DNA from 4 places in the Rhizobium sp. WYJ-E13 genome. Region 4 is predicted to be linked to each of the others. Evidence: predicted binding sites of a transcription regulator. Region 4 holds the regulator's gene; each other region holds the start of a gene.
What was found. Region 4 encodes LexA, which represses DNA repair genes until DNA is damaged. Its sites were predicted from a motif close to TGTTCNNNNTGTGTTCNG; they were not measured.
Positions count from the first base shown of each region.

Region 1 (5,843 bases), 1.3 Mb from region 4:
TCTTGACGAGGCCGACCTTCATGGACGAAAGCGCAGCCGTCACGTCGGCAGAGCCAGGATTGTCGCCATAGGGCTTGGACATCAGATCGGGGAGTGGAGCAACGATCCAGTTGCCGTTCTGGGCGATCAGCGTCACACGGCCGGAGCCGAAGGGGCGCAGCGCCTGCACCTTGTCGGTGAGCGACTTCAGTGAAATATCGACGCCTTCCACGCCGATCATCTTGCCGCCGGACATGACCGGATAGGCAATCGAGGTCAGCAGCGTGGGAACGTCGGTGCCTTCGGCGAGGTAGGGCACGGTGATCGCGCCCTTGCCGCTATTGGCAGCAAGCTTCCACCATTCGGCGGCGTAATCGTTGTCGAAGGTCGAGAACTGGATGTCGCCGGTCCTGGTCTTCGACCAGTAGGGCGTGAAGGCCCCGACTTTGTTGGTGCCTTCATCGGTGTTGTTGGCGATCTCAGTGGTCTTGCCGTCGAAGGCGCCAAGCTGCTCGCAGAACCAGCTGCCGAAGGCGAAAGCGTTCTGTTCGAGATTGGCCTTCAGAATGCTGATGATGCCCTTGCGATCGAGGATCTTGCCTTCATGCCCGCGTCCGACGACGCCCGACATGGTGCGGGCAGCGCTCGCAAGCTCGCCGACATTGGCTGCAATCTCGTTGGCGATCGATTTGGCTTCGGAGTTGGCCTGATCCAGTGTCAGGGTCTGGACGCGGTTACGGGTCTGGTCGATGAGAAAGAGGTTCGAAACGACAAGCACCAGTGCAATGGCGGCACCGGTAATGACAATGAGCTTCGCCGCAAGCGATTTCATTCTGAAAATGAACATAGGTTCCTCGGGGCAAGGACGCACCGAAGGGCCATTCTCCGGCGCAGCGGGTAAGGCACGCTCTATCATGGAGCTGCCATGGGGAGTGACTGCCTCGAAGATGAACGAGGCGGCGATTACCCGAAGGATCGCCAGAAACCTCTTAAATTTGAATGAAATTCTATATGTCTCGGCGGCAAATCCTGCATGCTACACCAAAACTAGGGGTCGTGTTTGATGGCCAGTTCGCGGCTGGACTGGACTATATTCTGTCTGCGACTTCGGCTGCGAGCGGAATGGAGGGCTGAGCCCCCGGCTTCAGGCAGGCGAGCGAGCCGGCAACCGCTGCACGCCGCAGCGCCGAGTTGAAATCCAGTCCCTCATCGAGGCTTGCGGCGAAGTAGCCGCAGAACGTATCGCCTGCTCCGACCGTGTCGACAGGTTCGATGATCAGGCCTTGCGCGCGAGAAATCTCGCCACCCCGGATCGCGATGACCCCATCGCCGCCGAGCGTGACGATCAAGGTCTGGCCGGTTTCTGCATGCAGGCGCTCCAATGCCGCCTCGCGATCGTCGGCGCTCATGTTTTCCTGTCCCGCCAGCCGCTCGAACTCGGTCTCATTGGCAATGACGATATCGGCAAGCCGACCGAGGCGCGGGGCATCCGGAATGAGCGGCGCAAGATTGAGAATGCTGGTGACGCCCTTTGCGCGAGAGGCGGCAAGCGCACGCTCGACCGCCTCGACCGGGATTTCGAGCTGCAGCATCAGTATGTCGCCCTCATTCATGGCGCTGACGGCGGCCTCGGCGCTGTCGCCGTTGACCTTGCCGTTCGCACCGGGAATGACGGCGATCATGTTCTCGCCGTCGCCGCCGACGAGAATGAGGGCTGTGCCCGTCGGCCCCTCGACATGGCTGACGAGGGAAAGATCGGTGCCGGCGCCATCGAGCAGTTCGAGGGCGGCGTCGGCAAAGGCATCCTTGCCGACAGCGCCCGCCATATGGACATAGCGGCCTGCGCGTCGGGCAGCGAGCGCCTGATTGGCGCCCTTGCCGCCGGCTGCCGTCGCAAAGCTGTTGCCGGCAACGGTTTCGCCGGGCTTCGGCAGGCGCTCGGTGGTGGCGATGAGGTCCATATTGATGGAGCCGAATACTGTGATCATGGAATGTCCGTCCCTTGCTTCGGGCGCGACACTGCCGAAGTGATTACTCCTCGTCAACCACCCTGAGCTTGAGCAGTCCGGTCCTGCTTTCGACAGATTTCGCCGGCGGCTCACTCACCTGCGGCTGCTTGCCGTCACCACTCGCTTCAAATTCCAGCGCCTCGATCTTCGCGCCGCGCTTGGTGAGCTTGTCCGCCGAGGTAATGATCTGGTCCACGTCGCGCTGCGTCTGGGAAAAATGTCCCTGCAGCTTGCGTACGCGTTCGTCGAGCCGGCCGAGATCGTCCATGAGGAGGGCGACTTCGCCCTGGATGACGTGCGCCTGTGCCCGCATGCGCTGGTCTTTCAGAACGGCCTGGATGACCTGGATCGACAGCATCAAGAGCGAAGGCGAGACGATGACGACGCGTGCGCGGTGAGCCTTCTGCACGATCGCCTCGAAATTCTCGTGAATTTCAGCGAAGATCGATTCCGAGGGAACGAAGAGGAAAGCCGTGTCCTGCGTCTCGCCCTGGATCAGATATTTCTCGGAAATATCCTTGATGTGGACTTCCATGTCTCGGCGAAACTGCTGGCCGGCAAGCTTGCCGTCGTCTGCGCCGCCTGCATCGCGGATCGCGTTCCACGCTTCGAGCGGAAATTTGGCATCGATGACCAGCGGCGGTGCCCCGTTCGGCATCCGGATCGTACAGTCCGGCCGCGAGCCGTTGGAAAGCGTCTGCTGGAAGGCATAGGCGCCCATAGGCAAGCCATCGGCGACGATCGTTTCCATGCGCGACTGGCCGAAAGCCCCGCGCGTCTGCTTGTTGGAAAGAATGGCCTGCAGCCCCACGACATCCTTGGCGAGCGTCTGGATATTGTTCTGGGCGACATCGATCACCGCGAGGCGCTCCTGCAGCTTCTGCAGGTTGTCATGCGTTGATTTTGTCTGCTCGGTCAGCGTCGAGTTCATGCGTTGCGACATGCCGTCGAGCCGCTGGTTGATCGCATGATTGAGTTCGGCCTGCCGTGCACCAAAGACTTCCGTCATGGTCGAGATGCGCCCCTGCATCTCGGCCTGGATTTTTAGAAGTTCGGCCATGCGCGCTTCGCTTTCTGCAGCGCGAAGATGGGCCTCTTCTGCCTCCTCGCGACGAATGCCGGCGCTGCGCAGCGCAAACACGATCGTCACGAGAATGATGACGGCGAGCGCACCGCCAGCGACCGCAAGCACGCCAGGGCTCAGTATGGGCAGGGAAATGGTGAGTGAGTCGGGTGTCATGGTCATACCACACCATAACAAAATGGCCGGCGATATCCAGATCAAAACGTGAACAATCCGCGTTGGCCTTTTTGGCACTATCCAGCTACTTCGCTGTAACAGAAGAAAAATCAGCGATGCGCTTAACGATTGCTCAACCATATTCGCCAAATCTGGCGCCGTTATTCCCTCCGCATCCGCGCCAGATAGAGATCGTCCATGACTCCCCAGCAGACCGACAATGCCCTCAGGCAGCGCCTTGACTTCATTGAGCTTGACGATGAGGCGCGCAAGAACCTCCGGGAGCTGCGGCCGGCGATCTCGGAGCTTCTCGGCGGCGCACTCGACAAATTTTACGGCAAGCTTGCAAAGACCCCGGCTGTCGCAGGCTTTTTCTCCGACAAGGCCCATATGGGCCACGCCAAGAAGCGTCAGCAGGAACATTGGGGCAATCTTTCGGGCGGCAATTTCGACGAGCGCTATGTGAACGGCGTTACGGCCGTCGGCCGCACCCATGCCCGTATCGGCCTGGAGCCGCGCTGGTATATCGGCGGTTATGCGCTCGTCATGTCGGAGCTCGTTCGGGGCCTGATGGAAAAGCAGTGGCCATCGTTCTTTGCCCGCCAGCAGGGAAAGGCGCTCGCCGAAAAGCTGACTGCCGTCATCAAGGCAGCGATGCTCGACATGGATTATTCCATCTCCGTCTATCTCCAGGCGCTCGAGGAAAAACGCCACGCGCTGGAAGAAGAACGCGCCCGCTCCGAAGCAGATCAGGCGCTGGCGCTGGAACATCTGCGCCGCGGCCTCGAAGCGCTGTCGCGCGGCGATCTCGAAGCGACCCTTCCTGCCCATCTGCCCGGCAATTTTCGCCAGATGGCTGAAGACTATAACAGGGCCGTCAACGCTCTTCGCGATTCTTTCACCTCCGTCCGCGCGACCTCCAGCCACATTCTCGAAGGCGCCGATGTGATGTCCAAGGCGACGGACGATCTCGCCTTGCGCACAGCGCAGCAGGCAGCCGGCGTCGAAGAAAGCTCGGCTGCTCTGCAGCAGCTTTCCGTCAGTGTCAGCCAGACTGCTGCCAATGCCGAGAAGGCATCTGGCGCCGTGCGCGAAACGCAGGAGAAAGCCAAGAATTCCGGCGAACTCGTCACCAGCGCCGTTTCGGCCATGGCCGGTATCGAGAAGTCTTCCACCGAGATCGCCAAGATCATCGGCGTCATCGATGAGATCGCTTTCCAGACCAACCTGCTGGCGCTGAACGCCGGCGTCGAAGCCGCCCGTGCCGGTGATGCCGGCAAGGGCTTCGCCGTCGTCGCACAGGAGGTTCGTCAGCTTGCCCAGCGCACGGCCGATGCCGCCAAGGAGATCAAGAACCTGATCTCCGAAAGCTCCACGCAGGTGAACGAGGGCGTCAACATCGTCAGCAGCACCGGTGAGGCGCTGAGCGACATGATCAGCCGCATCGACATCATCAACAGCTTCGTTGCCGATATCGCCGCCGCCGCGCGGGATCAGGCGACCGGCGTCAACGAGGTGAGCGTGGCGATCCGCAATATGGACACCATCACCCAGCAGAATTCCGGCATGGTCGAGCGTACGTCCGCCGAAACCCGCAGGCTGAAGGATGAAGTCGAAAACCTCATCGAACTGCTGCAGCGTTTCCGCGCACGCGCCGAAGGCGGTCAGGCCGCGGGTGTCGCTCGCCGCGCAGCCTGACAATCCGGACAAAATCGGGCAGGCGCTGCAAAAAACCGCAATCCCTGCCCGGCGGATGATTCCCTAGTGTGAAAAGATGGGTTATGGGAACGCCATGACCATCAAGCCACTCATCATTCTTCCCGATCCGGTTCTCCGTCAGGTTTCCAAGCCGATCGAGCGAGTCGATGCCGATCTCCAGCGGCTTTCCGACGACATGCTGGAAACCATGTACGACGCACCGGGCATCGGCCTTGCTGCGATCCAGATCGGCATTGCGCGCCGCATGCTCGTCATCGATCTGTCGAAGGAAGGCGAGGATAAACAGCCGCTCGTCTTCATCAATCCGGAGATCGTCAGCTCCTCGGACGACCGGTCCGTCTATGAGGAAGGCTGCCTTTCCATTCCCGACTACTACGCGGAGGTCGAACGCCCCGCGAAAGTCACGGTCAAATATCTGGATCGCGAAGGTAAGGAACAGAGTGTAGAGGCCGATGGGCTTCTGGCGACCTGCCTCCAGCACGAGATCGATCACCTGAACGGCGTGCTCTTCATCGATCATATCTCGCGGCTGAAGCGCGAAATGGTGATCAAGAAATTCACCAAGGCTTCCAAGTCCAAGGCGCTCTAGGCGGGCTGGCAGCGGCATATACGAAAGATTTCGAGCGGGCTTGATTGTGAGCCGGCAAACCCGTTTGAAGACGGTTGATCCTCAATTGTGAGATAGAATGTCTCTTCGTATCGTTTTCATGGGAACGCCCGAGTTTTCCGTCCCGACGCTGCGCCTGCTTGTGGAGGCGGGCCACCAGATCGTCGCCGTCTATACCCAGCCGCCGCGGCCCGGTGGACGGCGTGGGCTCGATCTCCAGAAATCGCCGGTACACCAGGCGGCTGAGCTGTTCGGCCTGCCGGTCTTTACGCCGGTCAATTTCAAAGAC
Region 1 is NZ_CP076853.1:54,921-60,763, forward strand. Features, by position in the region: gene KQ933_RS00265 (methyl-accepting chemotaxis protein) at 1-826, opposite strand, end outside; gene KQ933_RS00270 (ribokinase) at 1,068-1,967, opposite strand; gene KQ933_RS00275 (DNA recombination protein RmuC) at 2,011-3,234, opposite strand; gene KQ933_RS00280 (globin-coupled sensor protein) at 3,427-4,926, shown strand; gene def (peptide deformylase) at 5,021-5,536, shown strand; gene fmt (methionyl-tRNA formyltransferase) at 5,634-5,843, shown strand, end outside.
Region 1: KQ933_RS00275 (DNA recombination protein RmuC) is a predicted target of LexA. The motif match lies at 3,266-3,283, and genes of this name have one in related genera.

Region 2 (5,843 bases), 1.4 Mb from region 4:
CCGAACGCGAGGCGTCGGTCTGCCGCGAACTGACGAAGACCTATGAGGAATTCCGCCGTGGCACGCTTGCCGAGCTCGCAGCCCACTATGAAGAACATGACAATGTGAAGGGCGAGATCGTGCTGGTGATCGGCCCGCCGAAAAAGCGGGCCGCTACCGAAGCCGACGTCGACACGGTTCTCGCCGATCTCTCAAAAGACCTGCCGACTGCGAAGGCCGCAACCGAGGCTGCTCGCTTGACTGGTCTGCCGCGCAAGGTGCTCTACCAGAAGCTCCTCGACATGAAGGCGGAAAATGGCTGACGGCGAGGCGACGCTCCGCAGAAGAAAGGCGCTGCGCCGCGGCTGGACGGCGGAATATATTGCCGCCATTTTCCTGATGCTGAAAGGCTACCGTATTCTCGCCCTGCGGCACCGGACAAAGCTCGGCGAGATCGATATTATCGCCCGCAAGGGGGATCTGGCCGTCTTTGTCGAGGTCAAGGCGCGCGCCGACGAAATGGGCGCGGTGGATGCCGTCTCCTATGGCTCACAAAAGCGTATCCGGGCCGCAAGTGATCTCTGGCTTGCCCGTCAGCGGGACTATGCCCAGCTCTCACAGCGCTATGATATCGTTGCGATATTGCCGGGGAAGCTGCCCCGTCATTTCCCGGACGCTTTCTAGGGAGGCGCTAAATTCCGCAGGCGCCTAAAACTGGCGAACAAGCTTTCGTTAAAGTTTTAGCGTCTGCTTGAACGGGCTTTTATGACTCTTTTGCTATCCACAGCGCAGCTAGGGGTAGCAACTGGGGGTAATTCATGGCCTGGAAGATGATGCTTGCAACAGCCGCAGCGACGGCTGCGCGGTCGGTGCCTTATGCCGCGTTGAAGCCATCAGGCAAATCTTTCGTCGCGCAGGCAAGCGACCGGATGGTGCTGAAGCCGACGCCGATCAATCCGGATTGGATCATCAGCGGCAATCCGCAGGCGCGCACGGCGGAACACTCCCGCGGCCATGACGAAGCCTCGCTAACGGCGATCTGGGATTGCACATCAGGTGAATTCCGCTGGCGTTTCGGATGGGACGAGACGGTGATGATCCTCGAAGGCGAGGTGCACGTCACCACCGAAGACGGCCTAGAGCGTACACTGCAGGCGGGCGATGTCGCTTTCTTCGCCGGCGGCACCTGGGCGAACTGGCGGGTCGACAATTACGTCCGTAAGGTCGCCTTCCTGCGTAAGCCTTTCCCAAAGCCGCTCGCCATCGCCTACCGCCTGCGCAACCTCTTGCGCAACAGCGGCGGTACCGGCATCGCCGCCTGACAATAGCGCCCGCGGAAACATCCGAAGCCATTGATTGCCGTTGCGTTTGATGCCTGACCGACCTACATCTGGGCGTCATCAGCTCAAGGGACGGAAATGGCCAAGGTTAAGAACGTAGCGGTCCAGATGGACCATGTCTCCGGCATCAATATCGCAGGTGATTCCACTTTCGCCATGAGCCTCGAAGCGCAGGCGCGTGGCTACAATCTCTTCCACTACACACCCGAACGCCTGAGCTTCCGCGACGGCAAGCTCTATGCTTCCGTCGAGCCGATGGTGCTGCGCGACGTCAAGGGTGACTACTATGAGCTCGGTGCGCCCGAACGCGTCGACCTCTCGACCATGGATGTCGTTCTGCTGCGCCAGGACCCGCCCTTCGACATGGCCTACATCACCGCGACGCATCTGCTCGAACGAATCCATCCGAAGACGCTCGTCGTCAACGATCCGGCCTGGGTGCGCAACTCGCCGGAAAAGATCTTCGTCACCGAATTTTCCGACCTGATGCCGAAGACACTGATCACCAAGGATCCGGGCGAGATCCGCCGCTTCCGCGACGAGATGGGCGACATCATCCTGAAGCCGCTCTACGGCAATGGTGGCGCCGGCGTCTTCCATTCCACCAGGGATGACCGCAACCTGTCCTCACTGCTTGAAATGTTCGGCCAGCTCTTCCGCGAGCCCTTCATCGCCCAGCAATACCTGCCTGACGTGCGCAAGGGCGACAAGCGCATCATCCTCGTCAACGGCGAATTTGCCGGCGCCATCAATCGCGTCCCCGCCGAGCATGACAGCCGCTCCAATATGCATGTCGGCGGTCGCGCCGAGCCGACCGAACTGACGGCGCGCGAAAAGGAAATCTGCGAGCGCATCGGCCCCGCTTTGCGCGAACGTGGCTTCCTGCTCGTCGGCATCGATGTGATCGGTGACTACATGACCGAAATCAACGTGACCTCGCCGACCGGCATCCGCGAGGTGAAGAAGTTCGGCGGCGCCGATATCGCAAGCCTGTTATGGGATGCCATCGAGCGCAAGCGCAGCTAGGTAATTTTAGCAAAACCGTGCAGGGGTTATGCGCCCGGAGTTGTGTAGAAACAATGAGATAGAGAATTTCCGCGATTCGATGAAAATGGAAATGCGCTAAGTGTTCCGCCTTTGATCGCCTTCGTTCCGGCTTTACAACCGATCGCAATCTGATTGCAGCGGGTAGCTGAATTCGTTCGCTTATCGTTCTTGTTTTATTCCAAATTCCATGCCAGATTGTGACCGCCTTCATAGGTGGGGTGTAGAGGTTTCGGGGCAGGGCATGGTCGCACGCGTCAGCACGGTTGCGTTTCAGGGCATTGAAGGTGTGCCGGTCGAGGTCCAGGTCATGGTCGCTCCCGGCAAGATGGGAATCCAGATCGTCGGTCTGCCGGACAAGGCGGTTGCGGAAAGCCGCGAGCGGGTGCAGGCGGCCTTGCATGCCTCCGGCCTGGCGCTGCCGGCAAAACGCGTGACGGTCAATCTTGCGCCAGCCGATCTTCCCAAAGAGGGCAGCCATTTCGATTTGCCCATCGCTCTCGGCCTGATGGCCGCACTCGGTGCCATTCCGGCGGACGCTTTGTCCGACTATGTCGTTGTCGGTGAACTCAACCTCGACGGCACCATTGCCGCGATCGCCGGTGCGCTGCCGGCTGCAATCGGCGCCAATGCGACCGGAAAGGGCCTGATCTGCCCGGCTGAAAGCGGCTCGGAGGCCGCGTGGGCGGGTTCCGGGGTCGACATTCTGGCGCCGCGCAGCCTGATCGCGCTCGCCAATCATTTCCGTGGCACGCAGATACTCTCGCGTCCGGAGCCATCCATTCGCCCCAATGCAGCCAACCTTCCCGATCTCGCCGAGATCAAGGGGCAGGAAAGCGCCAAGCGGGCGCTGGAAGTGGCGGCCGCCGGCGGCCACAATCTGCTGATGGTCGGACCACCCGGCTCCGGCAAGTCGATGCTGGCGTCGAGGCTGCCCTCCATCCTGCCGCCGCTTTCGGCTGCGGAATTGCTGGAGGTCTCGATGATCCATTCCATCGCCGGCCAGCTTTCCGGCGGCAAGCTCTCGGACCGCAGGCCGTTTCGCACGCCGCACCATTCGGCGACCATGGCAGCCCTCATCGGCGGCGGCTTGCGCGCCCGGCCGGGCGAGGCTTCGCTTGCCCATCACGGCGTGCTTTTCCTCGATGAGTTTCCGGAATTTACGCCGCAGGCGCTCGATGCCCTGCGTCAGCCTCTGGAAAGCGGTGAATGCGTCATCGCACGCGCCAATCACCGGGTCTCCTATCCGGCGCGGATCCAGCTCATCGCAGCCATGAATCCCTGCCGTTGCGGCATGGCGGGCGAGCCCGGCCACACCTGTGCCCGAGGGCCGCGCTGCATGACGGATTATCAGGCCCGCATTTCCGGCCCGCTGATGGACCGCATCGATATCCGCATCGACGTACCGGCCGTTTCCGCCGCCGACCTCATCCGGCCGGCGGTGGCTGAAGCGAGTGCCGATGTCGCTCGGCGCGTTGCCCGCGCCCGTGACATCCAACGCGAACGCTATGCCGCTGCAGGTGCTACCGGTATTTCCACCAATGCCGGATGCTCCACCTCGATGATCGAGAAGTTCGCCGAGCCGGATGCGGCGGGATTGCAGTTGCTGCGCGATGCCGCCGACAAGATGAAGTTTTCGGCACGCGGCTATCACCGGGTGTTGAAGGTCGCCCGCACGCTTGCCGATCTCGACGGTGAGGAAACCGTGGGTCGGATCCATCTTGCGGAAGCGATCTCTTACCGCGTCGCCGGCGCGCGGCTGACAGCGGCGGCGTGAGGTTGGGTGATTAGTGAACGGTGATTAGTGAGTAGCGGCTCACAATCGGTGATTGGCCGGCCAAAGTGATTTGCGGCAGGCACTGAAGGCAGCCTCATTCATACTCACTACTCACGAATTCCCATCTCAGCTTCCCAACCCTTCAAACAACGCCGTCGAAAGATACCGCTCGGCAAAGGATGGGATGATGACGACGATGTTCTTGCCGGCATTTTCTGGACGGCGACCGACCTCGATTGCGGCCGTGAGCGCCGCACCTGAGGAAATACCGACGGGCACGCCTTCGAGCCTGGCGACGAGCCGCGCCAGCTGGAAGGCCTCGTCATTGCTGACCGTCACGACCTCGTCGTAGATGCTGGTATCGAGGATCTTCGGCGCGAAGCCGGCGCCGATACCCTGGATCTTGTGCGGGCCGGGCGTACCGCCTGACAGTACCGGTGAATCGCTGGGCTCGACCGCGACGACCCGGATATCCGGCTTGTGGCTCTTCAGCACTTGGCCGACGCCGGTGATCGTGCCGCCGGTGCCGATGCCGGCAACGAAGATATCGACCGTGCCATCGGTGTCGTTCCAGATTTCCTCGGCTGTCGTCTTACGGTGGATTTCCGGGTTGGCCGGGTTCTCGAACTGCTGCGGGATGACGGCATCGGGCAGCGAAGCGGCGAGTTCTTCGGCCTTGGCGATCGCCCCCTTCATGCCCTTCGGCCCCTCTGTCAGCACCAGCTCGGCACCGAGCAGCGCCAGCATCTTGCGGCGCTCGACAGACATCGTCTCCGGCATGGTGAGGATCAGCCGGTAGCCCTTGGCAGCCGCAGCGAAGGCAAGCGCGATGCCGGTATTGCCCGACGTCGGCTCGATCAGCACGGTCTTGCCGGGCGAGATCTTGCCCTGCGTTTCCAGGCTCTCGATCATGGCGACACCGATGCGGTCCTTCACCGATGCGATCGGATTGAAGAATTCCAGCTTGGCGAGGATATTGGCAACCACGCCCTTTTCCTTGGCGAGCTTGTCGAGGCGAACGAGCGGTGTGTCGCCGATTGTATCGGTGATGGAGGAATAGATGCGGCCGCGGCCCGGTTTGTGCGACATGGGTGCTCTCCCTTTGAAATCCATTCTGAAATCTGCGGAGAGAATAGGGTCAAAGTGGCGATGAGACCAGAGTGGCTTCATCCGCTGCTCGCTTGAGCCGGAGAAAAAATCCTTTGAAAACCATCCGTTGCCGAATGTTTATTTCAGGCTGCACGAGTGGCGATGAAGGCTGCCGTACCTGCCAGGATGCTGGCGGCGACGCGGTTCAGCGCCTGCAGTGCGCGTGGCCGCTTCAGCATCGTGCGGGCTCGTGATGCCAGCATCATGTAGGGAATGAGCACGATCATCAGAACCACGAAAGTGACGGCAAGCAGAATCAGATAGTCGCGCATGCCTATGCTGCCGAGATCGATCAGCGTCGGCACCAGCGCCACGTAGAACAGCATGGTCTTCGGATTGCCGAGCGTCACCAGCAGGCCGGACAGGAACGACATGCCGGCACTGCTGGATTTCTTCGCGGCGATATCCTGCGGCAGCAAGCCGGCGGTCCAAAGCTTCCAGGCGATGTACCCGAGATAGAGCGCGCCGGCGATCTTGATGACGAGGAAGATTTCGGTGAAGGCCTGCGCCACGAAGGCAAGGCCGAGGATGACAGCGGTGAGATAGGTCATGTC
Region 2 is NZ_CP076853.1:4,311,342-4,317,184, forward strand. Features, by position in the region: gene rsmI (16S rRNA (cytidine(1402)-2'-O)-methyltransferase) at 1-302, shown strand, start outside; gene KQ933_RS21350 (YraN family protein) at 295-663, shown strand; gene KQ933_RS21355 (cupin domain-containing protein) at 798-1,301, shown strand; gene gshB (glutathione synthase) at 1,398-2,345, shown strand; gene KQ933_RS21365 (YifB family Mg chelatase-like AAA ATPase) at 2,608-4,140, shown strand; gene cysK (cysteine synthase A) at 4,267-5,229, opposite strand; gene KQ933_RS21375 (LysE family translocator) at 5,373-5,843, opposite strand, start outside.
Region 2: KQ933_RS21365 (YifB family Mg chelatase-like AAA ATPase) is a predicted target of LexA. The motif match lies at 2,530-2,547, and genes of this name have one in related genera.

Region 3 (5,843 bases), 1.1 Mb from region 4:
GCTCTCCTGGATGATCACGGGCCGCACTGTCGGCGGCATGGCAATCTATCCACGCGCCAACTGCCTCGACCGCGAGACGGCGCTGCGCATGTGGACCGAAAACGTCACCTGGTTCTCCAATGAAGAAGGTAAGAAGGGGCGCATCGAGAAGGGCCAGTTCGCCGATCTCATCGTGCCGGACAAGGATTTCTTCGCCTGCGCCGAAGAGGAAATCTCGTTCCTCACCTCGGAGCTCACCATGGTCGGCGGCAGGATCGTCTATGGATCAGGCGCTTTCGCCAGCCTCGATGAAAACCCGGTCCCACCCGCCATGCCGGACTGGTCGCCGGTGCGCAGCTTCAAAGGTTATGCCGCCTGGGGCGAACCAGAAGGTGCCGGCAAGAACTCGCTGCACCGCCGCCTGATCTCGTCCTGCGGCTGCGCCAATGATTGCAACGTCCACGGCCATGCCCACGCCAATGCCTGGGGCTCGCAGGCGCCGGTCTCCGATCTCAAGAGCTTTTGGGGCGCGCTCGGCTGCGCCTGCTGGGCCGTCTGAGGATCGATCCGATGCATGCCCTTGAAATCCGACTTGCGTCCCTCGCCCGTCCTCTCTTCGGCGCGCCGTGGATGCGCTTCATCGCCTATCTCGGCCTCTGTGCCGCCTATCTGCAGGGCGGTCTCAACAAGCTCACGGATTTTCCGGGCGCGATCGGCGAAATGAACCATTTCGGCCTGTCGCCCGCTCCGCTTTTCGCCGTGTTCGTCATCATCATGGAGCTTGTAGCCTCACTCATGATTCTCATCGGCCTTTTTCGATGGCTGGGCGCGCTCGCCCTCGGCGCCTTCACGCTGCTCGCCACCTTCCTCGCCCTGCGTTTCTGGGAATTACCCGTGGGAATGGAGCGCTTCATGGCTGCCAATTCCTTCTTCGAACATCTGGGCCTCGTCGGCGGCTTCCTGCTCGTCGCCTGGCTCGATCTCAGGGAAAAAGCATAAGGCAACCTGCACCAAAGCATCACTTCCGCTGACCCCTGCAAACATGTTTTCTGGCCGTGTCAGCACCACGGTGCAACCCATCCGCCTCAGGGCACAGATCCTCCCAACCCCAGCATAGGACAAATTCAATGCCGACGATCACCACCAAGGACGGAACGACGATCTATTATCAGGATTGGGGCAACGGTCAGCCGATCCTCTTCTCCCATGGTTGGCCTCTGTCGGGCGATGCCTGGGAAGTCCAGATGCTCTACTTTGCCCAGCAGGGCTACCGCGTTATCGCCCATGATCGCCGCGGACACGGCAAGTCCTCCCAGCCGTGGAACGGCAACAATATGGATCAGTATGCCGATGACCTCGCCGAACTCATCGAGAAGCTCGACCTCAAGAACCTCATCATGATCGGCCATTCCACCGGCGGCGGCGAAGTCGCCCATTATATCGGCCGCCATGGCACGAGCCGCGTCGCCAAGGTCGTGCTCGTCGGCGCCGTACCGCCGCTGATGCTGAAGACGCCTGAAAATCCCGAGGGCACGCCGATCGAGGTCTTCGACGGCATCCGCAAGGGCACGGCCGGCGACCGCTCGCAATTCTACCGCGACCTCACCATCCCCTTCTACGGCTTCAACCGCGACGGCGCCAAGGTCAACGAAGGCCTGCGCGAAACCTTCTGGCTGATGGGCATGGCCGGCGGCATCAAGGGCCATTACGATTGCATCCATGAATTCTCCGAGGTCGATTACAGCGAAGACCTCAGGAAGATCGACGTTCCGGCCCTGCTCATCCACGGCGATGCCGACCAGATCGTGCCGATCAAGGCAGCCGCCGAAAAGGGCATCAAGCTTCTGAGGAACGGCACGCTGAAGGTTTATCCGGGTGCCCCGCACGGCCTCGCCCAGACGGAAGCCGACAAGTTCAACGCCGACGTCCTCGCCTTCATCAAGGCGTAAACCTCGAACGTACCGAATGAACGGCCGGCCAGGCCGCAGGAGATCGCATATGCTTCGTCTATCGTTAGCCCTTGTTGCCCTTCTCGGCTTGGCCGGCGCCCCAGCGCTGGCCGCCTCACCGCAATTCGGCGTCGGCGCGCAATATGACACGACCCATGTCTATGTCGCCCCCGGCGACGTGGACGCCTTTGCCAAGAGCTTCCTCGCCACCTTTGGCGGCACCAGCACCAAGCAGGTGACCGCAACGGTGACGCCGACGCCGAGCAGCACCACGTCGCAGCTTCTGCAGACGCCGGTTGGTACCGTCTCGCTCTTCGGCTTCAAGACGTCGATCCCCTACCCGTTCGGCGCCGAACGCACAGGCTATCTCGTCACCGATCTCGACAAGGCGGTCGCCGCGGCAAAGGCGGCCGGCGCCGATGTCATCGTCTCCGCTTTCCCGGATCCGATCGGCCGCGACGCCGTCATCCAGTGGCCGGGCGGCGTCAACATGCAGCTTTACTGGCATACAACCAAGCCAGACTATCCCGCCTTCACGACAGTCCCGGAAAACCGCGTCTACGTGTCGCCCGACCGTGTCGCAGCCTTCACCCACGCCTTCCTTGCCTTCTCGCATGGCAAACTCGTCTCCGACGATAAGAAGGCGCCTGGCGTCGAAATCGGCCTGCCGGACACGACATTCCATCGCCTGCGCATCGATTCCATCTTCGGCCGCATGACGGTGCTCGTCACCGATGGCCACCTGCCCTTCCCCTATGGCCGCGAGATGACGGGATATGAGACTGCCGATCTCGACGCGACGCTCCGGAAGGCTAGGAATAGCGGCGCCGAAATCCTCGTTGCGCCCTATCAATCCGGCGACCGCCGCGCCGCCATGGTGGAATTCCCGGGTGGCTATATTGCCGAAATCCACGCCGTCGCAGCAAAGTAACCAGACAAAACGATAAGAGGGAAAACGATGCGTCCAGCCCTGCCCGTACTTCTGAGCCTCACCGGCGGTTATGTCGATACAGCCGGTTTCCTGGCGCTCGGCGGCCTCTTCCCCGCCCATGTCACCGGCAACTTCGTGACATTGGGTGCGGCACTGACCCACGGCACGACGGGCATCATCGCCAAGCTTCTGGCGCTGCCGGTCTTCTGTCTGACGATCCTCCTGCTGCGCTACCTCACGCACAATGTGCCGCCCGGCGACGAGAAGGGCCTGCGCATCCTGCTCGTCATAAAGCTTCTCTTCCTGATTGCCGGCGGCGCCTGCGCCATCTGGCTTTCCCCCTTCGCCAATCCCGATGGACTGCCGCTGGTCGCAACCGGCATGCTGCTCGTCATCGCCATGGCGATCCAGAACACCGCCCACCGCATCCATCTCGGCGCCTCACCGCCGAGCACGCTGATGACCGGCACTACGACGCAAATCATGATCGACCTAGCCGACCTCGCCCATGGCAGCGCCGGCGATCAGGCAAAGCCCGTAAAGAGCCGACTGTCGCATATGGTGGTCGCCGTCTTCGCCTTCGCGCTCGGCTGCGGCCTTGCCGCCCTGCTGTATGCCACGGTCGGCACCTGGTGCTTTGCGCTACCGCCGCTCTTTGCGCTGGTTTCGGTCTGCCTGGCTTTCGCCGGCCCGCAAACGACCTGAAGTATCCGCGCAAAACGATGCAGCGGTTTTGCGATGACGACATTTGTCAAACAAGGACTTGAGGATAGCTGAGCCGCTGGGAATGAAAGCAGAACAACTTTCTGGTCTTTCCTTCCCGAATCACTACATTACGCGGCATGAGCAATAGTTTCGACGATATGCCCTTCTTCGACGAGGAACCGGGCGAAGCGCCGCGCAAACCGCAACAGCCTGCAGCACCTGCCCCAAGGGCGCCGGCTGTCGGCGGCGGCATTGCCGCCCGCGCCATGGCGGCTCGTGATGGCACTCGCCCCGATTATCTCGCCGGCCTCAACCCGGAACAGCGCGAAGCGGTCGAGACGCTGGAAGGCCCCGTCCTCGTGCTTGCCGGCGCTGGCACCGGCAAGACCCGCGTTCTGACCACCCGTATCGCCCACATTCTTTCGACCGGACGAGCCTTCCCCTCGCAGATCCTCGCCGTGACCTTCACCAACAAGGCCGCTCGCGAAATGAAGGAGCGTATCGCGCTTCTCGTCGGCGGCGCCGTTGAAGGCATGCCCTGGCTCGGCACCTTCCACTCGATCGGCGTCAAGCTCCTGCGCCGCCATGCCGAACTCGTCGGCCTGCGCTCCGATTTCACCATCCTCGACACCGACGATGTGATCCGCCTCATCAAGCAGATCATCCAGGCCGAGGGGCTCGACGACAAGCGCTGGCCGGCCAAGCAGTTCGCCGGCATGATCGATACCTGGAAGAACAAGGGCCTCGGGCCGGCCGATATTCCCGAAGGAGATGCGCGCGCCTTCGCCAATGGCCGCGGCCGCGACCTCTACTTCGCCTATCAGAACCGCCTGTCGACGCTGAACGCCTGCGATTTCGGCGATCTCCTGATGCATCCGATCGCGATCTTCCGCAAACAGCCAGATCTCTTGAAGGAATATCACCAGAAGTTCCGCTACATTCTCGTCGACGAGTATCAGGACACCAACACCGCCCAATATATGTGGCTGCGGCTTCTCGCCCAGCGTGCCAAGGGCGAGCCGCAGAATGTCTGCTGCGTCGGCGACGACGACCAATCCATCTATGGCTGGCGCGGTGCGGAAGTGGACAATATCCTCCGCTTCGAAAAGGATTTTCCAGGCGCCAAGGTCATCAAGCTGGAGCGCAACTACCGCTCGACGGCCCATATCCTCGGTGCCGCCGCCCATCTCATCACCCATAATGAAGGCCGCCTCGGCAAGACGCTCTTCACCGACCGCTCCGATCCTGACGATGTCAAGGTGCAGGTCCATGCCTCCTGGGATTCCGAAGAAGAAGCGCGTGCCATCGGCGAGGAAATCGAGCGCCTGCAGCGCGGCGACGCCGACGGCAGGAAACATCTGCTGAACGACATGGCGATCCTCGTTCGCGCCTCCTTCCAGATGCGCGAATTCGAAGACCGCTTCGTCACGCTCGGCTTGAACTACCGCGTCATCGGCGGTCCGCGCTTCTACGAGCGCCTCGAAATCCGCGATGCCATGGCCTATTTCCGCCTCGTCGCCCAGCCAGCCGACGACCTCGCCTTCGAGCGCATCATCAATACGCCGAAGCGCGGCCTTGGCGATACGACGGTGCGCGCGCTTCACGATTATGCCCGCGCCCGCGACATTCCGATGCTGGCGGCCGCCGCCGACATGATCGAGACGGACGAGCTGAAGCCGAAGGCGCGCAAGGCCCTTTTCGACGTGATTCAATCTTTCCGCCGATGGCAGGAACTGCTTGAAAACACACCACATACCGAACTTGCCGAGCAGATCCTCGAAGAGTCCGGATATACCGACATGTGGAAGAACGACAAGAGCGCCGAAGCGCCGGGTCGCCTTGAAAACCTCAAGGAACTCATCCGTTCCATGGAAAGCTTCGAATCCATGCGCGGCTTCCTGGAGCACGTCTCGCTCGTCATGGATGCCGAGACCAACGAAAATCTCGACGCCGTCTCTATCATGACGCTGCACTCGGCCAAGGGCCTGGAATTCGACACTGTCTTCCTGCCCGGCTGGGAGGAAGGCCTCTTCCCACACCAGCGTTCCCTCGACGAATCCGGTCGCGCCGGCCTGGAGGAAGAACGCCGCCTCGCCTATGTCGGCATCACCCGCGCCAAGCACCGCTGCCACATCTGGTTCGTCTCCAACCGCCGCATCCACGGCCTGTGGCAATCGACCATTCCCTCGCGCTTCCTCGACGAACTGCCGGAAACCCATGTGGAAGTGGCCGAGATGGAGCAGAACTATGGCGGCTACGGCCGCGGCGGCGGTTACGGC
Region 3 is NZ_CP076853.1:2,471,515-2,477,357, forward strand. Features, by position in the region: gene KQ933_RS12495 (amidohydrolase) at 1-538, shown strand, start outside; gene KQ933_RS12500 (DoxX family protein) at 550-978, shown strand; gene KQ933_RS12505 (alpha/beta fold hydrolase) at 1,107-1,928, shown strand; gene KQ933_RS12510 (glyoxalase) at 1,978-2,859, shown strand; gene KQ933_RS12515 (YoaK family protein) at 2,887-3,564, shown strand; gene KQ933_RS12520 (ATP-dependent helicase) at 3,702-5,843, shown strand, end outside.
Region 3: KQ933_RS12520 (ATP-dependent helicase) is a predicted target of LexA. The motif match lies at 3,643-3,660, and genes of this name have one in related genera.

Region 4 (5,843 bases):
CGGTCGCCTCATTCTCTTCTCGCCGGTCTTTCTCGGTGCGGGTGCCGCGACCTGGTTTCTGGCAGTTTCGGATTTTCCGGCCATCTCGCTTGGTCTCTGCCTGTTTGTCCTCCTCCTTGCCGTTGCGCTCTGCGGATATGGCCGGACGAAATTGCGGGCGACGCTGCTTGCTCTGCTTCTCTTTGCCGGTGGAATGCTTTCGGCACAGGTCGAAACATGGCGGGCGCGGACCTTGATCCTGGATTCCGCCGTAACGACAACGGTGACCGGCCGCATCGAGCGTCGCGAAGGCGATGGAAGAGGGCGCTGGCGCTATATTCTTGCTGTTACCGGAACGGATGCTCCCGAGATCAAGCGTCCACCCAAGCGCATTTCCGTCCTGGTCCGGGGCGCCACGCAGCCCTTTGAGCTTGGTGACGTCATCGAGGGCAGGGCACGTCTCACGCCTCCGGCGGGACCGGCACTTCCCCACCTCAACGATTTTGCCTTCAGCGCCTATTTCGATGGCATTGGTGCCAACGGCTTTTTCTATGGTGCGCCGAAAAAGACTGCCTCGCAGCCGCAGCAGGCGGGCTCGTTCGGTGAGGCGACCCTGGAATGGCTCTATCGGCTCAGGAGCGGCATCGGCGATCGAATCCGCTCCGTCCTGCCGGGTGATACCGGCGCCTTTGCTGCTTCACTTGTCACCGATGAGAGACGGGCGATCTCGGATGAAACGACCGAGGCGCTGCGGCAATCCGGCCTTGCCCACATCATCGCGATCTCCGGTCTCAATATGGCGCTCTCCGCCGGCATCTTCTTTGTCGGCCTGCGGGTCATCCTCAGTCTTTTTCCCGCCATTGCCCAAGCATGGCCGACCAAGAAAATCGCGGCGGCCGGCGCGCTCGCTGCGGTGACGGCTTATTATCTGATCTCGGGTTTTGCCGTCTCCGCCGAACGCGCTTTCATCATGATGGCGATCATGCTGGTTGCCGTCTTCTTTGACCGGCCGTCGATCAGCCTTAGAAACGTGGCGCTGTCCGCGCTCGTGATCCTTGCAGTCTCGCCATCGGAGGTGCTGGGGCCGAGTTTCCAGATGTCCTTTGCCGCAACGCTTGCCCTGGTCGCCGGTTACGACCTCTGGAAAGTGCGTCCGATGCGGGAGAATGCCTTTGCCAAGCTGCCGATCCTCAAACCTGTCCTCATGATTGGCGGCTTCTTCGGCGGCATTTTCCTGACGTCGCTCATTGGCGGTTTCTCGACCGCGCTGTTTTCGATCGATCATTTTCACCGGCTGACTGCCTACGGCCTGCCGGCAAATCTCGCGGCCATGCCTGTCATTTCCTTCATCGTCATGCCTGCCGGGATGCTGGCGATGCTGCTGATGCCTTTTGGCCTCGATGGCCCGATGTGGCAGATCGCAGGATTCGGGCTCGATCTGGTGATAAAAATCGCAAAGACGGTATCGAGCTGGGGCGGCAATATCGATGTGGGCCGTTTGCCCGGCTGGTACTTCCCGACAGCCGTCTTCGGGTTTCTGCTGCTAACCTTGCTCAGAACCAGACTGCGGCACGCCGGAACAGCAATCGTTGCGGTTTCCACGCTTGCCGTCGCGTTGCTTCCGGTCGAGGCGATGCCCGACATCACCATCGCCGAAGATGGCGGCCTGGTTGCTGTTGTCGATGGAGAGGCGATAGCTTCGAATCGCGAAAAGCCTCCTGCCTTCATCTTCGAACAATGGCAGCGGGCGCTTACCATGGAAGAGCATCGAAAGCCGTTCATGCTCCAGGCTGTCAATGTCCCCGCTGCGCCTGAAGGCAAACAGCTGCAGCTGTCACGGGATCAGCAGGACGAAGCCAGAGCAGCAATGAGACATGCCGCCGCAAGCTCGCCATCGCGCTTCTCCTGCCAGAAGGGCGCCTGGTGCACTGCCTTGCTCGGGAATGGAAAGAAACTGACGATCATCGACAATGCAGCCTATCTCGGGCCGGCCTGCGATACGGCCGATATCGTCGTTACCCCTGTCCGTTTGCGGTTTGACCATTGTCGCTCCGGCGCATTGCTCTTTACTGGCGAGACACTACGCAGAACAGGCTCGATCGAACTTCGTTTTACCGATAAGGGAACTGAGATCACAACTGCATTCGACACGTTGCGACGGCCCTGGATGCGCCACCGTGCCTATGATTGGCGCAGCGACAGTTTCGCAGACGCCAGTACGTCACCAGTCAGTGATAGCGGCGAATGAGGCCGACGAGCTTGCCCTGGACCTTGACGCGATCCGGCGGGAAGATGCGCGTCTCATAAGCGGGGTTTGCTGCTTCGAGTGCAATCGATGCACCCTTGCGGCGAAAACGCTTGAGCGTCGCTTCCTCCTCGTCGACGAGTGCCACGACAATATCACCGGGATTGGCGGTGCTGCCGTTGCGGATGATGACCGTGTCGCCATCGAAGATGCCGGCTTCGATCATCGAGTCGCCACGAACCTCGAGCGCATAATGCTCACCCGAGCCCAGCATGTCGGCGGGAACATTGATGTCGTGCGTATTGTTCTGGATTGCCGAGATCGGCACGCCGGCGGCGATGCGCCCCATGACCGGCACAGAAATCGAATTGCCGTTGTCGGCAGCAGGTGCAGGCTTTGCCGGAGCGGGAGCCAACGGCTGAGGCTTTCCGAGGCTGCCCTCGATGACGCTCGGCGAAAAGCCGCGCCGAGGCTGCAGGCTTGGGCTGTAGGCTTCCGGCAACTTGATGACTTCGAGCGCGCGTGCCCGGTTCGGAAGCCGGCGAATGAAGCCGCGTTCCTCAAGCGCCGTGATCAGCCGGTGAATACCGGATTTAGAGGCAAGATCCAGCGCATCCTTCATCTCGTCGAAAGACGGCGGAACGCCTGACTCCTTCATCCTTTCGTGAATGAAAAGAAGGAGTTCCTGTTGTTTGCGTGTGAGCATGGCGTGTACCCCAGTCTTGAAACAAATCCAGAACGGACACTATATGTTCCATATGTGTTCTGCAAGTAGCTAAATTTTCGTAAAACTTCTGTTCATTCTGCAGAGAATTTTATTTTTATCGGCGGAAAGCCTGCCTGGCCTTGCTTCGTAGCGTCTGCTGAAGCACATCTCCTGGTGATTGCTAGAGAGTAGCCGATGACCCAGGACATGCTTCCGATTGATCATCTCGTTTTGCCGGTTACCGATATCGACCTTGCCCGCGAAAGGCTGGGCAAGCTTGGTTTCACCGTCGCGCCCGATGCCCGCCATCCCTTCGGCACGGAAAATGCCTGCGTTTTCTTTACCGACAAAACCTACCTTGAGCCATTGGGTGTCGCGAGTGTGGAGGAGAGCGAGGAGACGGCGCGTGAGGGCAATGTCTTCACTGCCCGCAATCAGGCTTTCCGTTTCCGCTGCGGCAGCGAAGGATTGTCCGCCATCGCCTTTGCGACAGGGGATGCAAAGCAAGAACATTCTCGTTTCGTGAAGGGCAGCATCAGTGCCGGTCCTGTGCTGCAGTTCGAACGTCCAGTGAAAATGCCCGATGGTGCAGAAAGTGTTGCCGGCTTCCGGCTCGCCTTCGCTGGCGACCTACGGGCACCGGATTTCTTTCTCTTCGCTGTCGAGCGCATCAACCCGCTTCCGGCCAGCCGCAGCGCGCTGGAGATCCATGCCAATGGCGTGACAGGCATTGCCGAGATCGCGCTCGCGGCGCCCGAGCCGACAGCTTTCGGCGAGTTCGTTCGCGCGGCGGCAAAAGCCGCTTCTGCCGATGTCACGAGTTTCGGGCTGGAGGTGCCGACCGGAAACGCAAAGATCAGCCTGATGACCCCAGAGGGGCTGGAGGCCTATTTCGATCTGGCGACGCCGGATAGCGATCGCGGCCTGCGCGGCCGGGCGATCCTCTTTGCGGTTGCCGATCTGGCCGTGACAGAAGCGCATTTGGCTGCTAACGGGGTGACCTATACACGCAAGGCCAACCGTATTCTTGTGAAGCCCGCGCCCGGTCAGGGCACGCTCTTCGCCTTCGAGGAAACACCATGAGCTCCAATACCAATGCAGAGGTCCGGATCGGCGAAGGCGCTGGCCAGGTTCTGTTTTCCAATTCTGCCAAGCTTTCGCTCATCGCTGGTCCGTGCCAGATGGAAAGCCGCGAGCATGCCTTCATGGTCGGCGGCACGCTGAAGGAGCTGTGCGACAAGCTCGGTATCGGCCTCGTCTACAAGACCTCCTATGACAAGGCAAACCGCACCTCGATTTCCGCCAAGCGCGGTATCGGCCTCGAAAAGGCGATGGAGGTTTTCGACGACCTCAAGAAGGAATTCGGTTTTCCTGTCCTGACGGATGTTCATACGGCAGAACAATGCGCCATTGTCGCTGAAACCGTCGACGTGCTGCAGATCCCGGCCTTCCTCTGCCGCCAGACGGATCTTCTCGTTGCCGCCGCCAAGACCGGCCGCGTCGTCAACGTCAAGAAAGGCCAGTTCCTCGCGCCCTGGGACATGAAGAATGTGCTCGGCAAGCTGAATGCCAGCGGCAATCCGAATATATTGCTTTGCGAACGCGGTGTTTCCTTCGGCTACAACACGCTGGTCTCCGACATGCGTTCCCTGCCGATCATGGCGGCGATGGGCGCTCCTGTTATCTTCGACGCCACGCATTCCGTCGCCCAGCCGGGCGGGCAGGGCGATTCCTCCGGCGGCCAGCGCGAATTCGTTGAAACGCTGGCGCGTGCTGCCGTAGCCGCCGGCGTTGCGGGTGTCTTCATCGAAACCCATGAGGATCCGGACAATGCCCCTTCCGACGGCCCGAACATGGTCTATCTCAAGGATATGCCGCGGCTTCTGGAAAAGCTGCTCGCCTTTGATGCGGTTGCCAAGGGCTGACAGTCAAAAGCCTGACATGATCGTGTTATAGCGACGATCAGACAGGCAGGCCGGAGGTGTCGCAAAGCGCCATTGTAATTTGCGTACCTTCGATTAAGACGGTTTCAAACGATTTATCCACCCACGAGCAGGAAAAAACCATGACTGCAATTACCGATATCATCGCCCGCGAGATTCTCGATAGCCGTGGTAACCCCACCGTCGAAGTCGATGTCTATCTCGAAGACGGCAGCATGGGCCGTGCAGCTGTTCCCTCGGGTGCTTCGACCGGCGCGCATGAAGCTGTCGAAGTGCGCGATGGCGGCAAGCGCTATCTCGGCAAGGGTGTCGAAAAGGCCGTCGAGGCCGCCAACACGGAAATCTTTGACGCGATCGGCGGCATCGACGCCGAAAACCAGATCCAGATCGACAAGATCATGATCGAACTCGACGGCACGCCGAACAAGTCGCGTCTCGGCGCCAACGCCATCCTCGGCGTTTCGCTCGCCGTCGCCAAGGCTGCCGCAGAGGCTTCCGGCCTGCCGCTCTACCGTTACGTTGGCGGCGCTGCCGCAAACCTGCTGCCGGTTCCGATGATGAACATCATCAACGGCGGCGCACATGCCGACAACCCGATCGATTTCCAGGAATTCATGATCCTACCGGTTGGCGCAGATTCGATCCGTGAAGCTGTTCGCATGGGCTCGGAAGTCTTCCATACGCTGCGTAAGGAACTCGCCGCCCAGGGACACAATACCAATGTCGGCGACGAAGGCGGTTTTGCCCCGGGTCTGAAGAGCGCTCCGGAAGCCCTCGACTTCATCATGAAGTCGGTCGAGAAAGCCGGCTACAAGCCGGGCGAGGACATCTACCTCGGCCTCGATTGCGCCTCGACGGAATTCTTCAAGGATGGCAAGTATGTGATGGAAGGTGAAGGCCGCACGCTCGAGCCGGGCGCCATGGCTGAATACCTTGCCGAACTCGCTGCCAAGTATCCGATCATCTCCAT
Region 4 is NZ_CP076853.1:1,331,575-1,337,417, forward strand. Features, by position in the region: gene KQ933_RS06745 (ComEC/Rec2 family competence protein) at 1-2,227, shown strand, start outside; gene lexA (transcriptional repressor LexA) at 2,208-2,930, opposite strand; gene KQ933_RS06755 (VOC family protein) at 3,126-4,013, shown strand; gene kdsA (3-deoxy-8-phosphooctulonate synthase) at 4,010-4,855, shown strand; gene eno (phosphopyruvate hydratase) at 4,996-5,843, shown strand, end outside.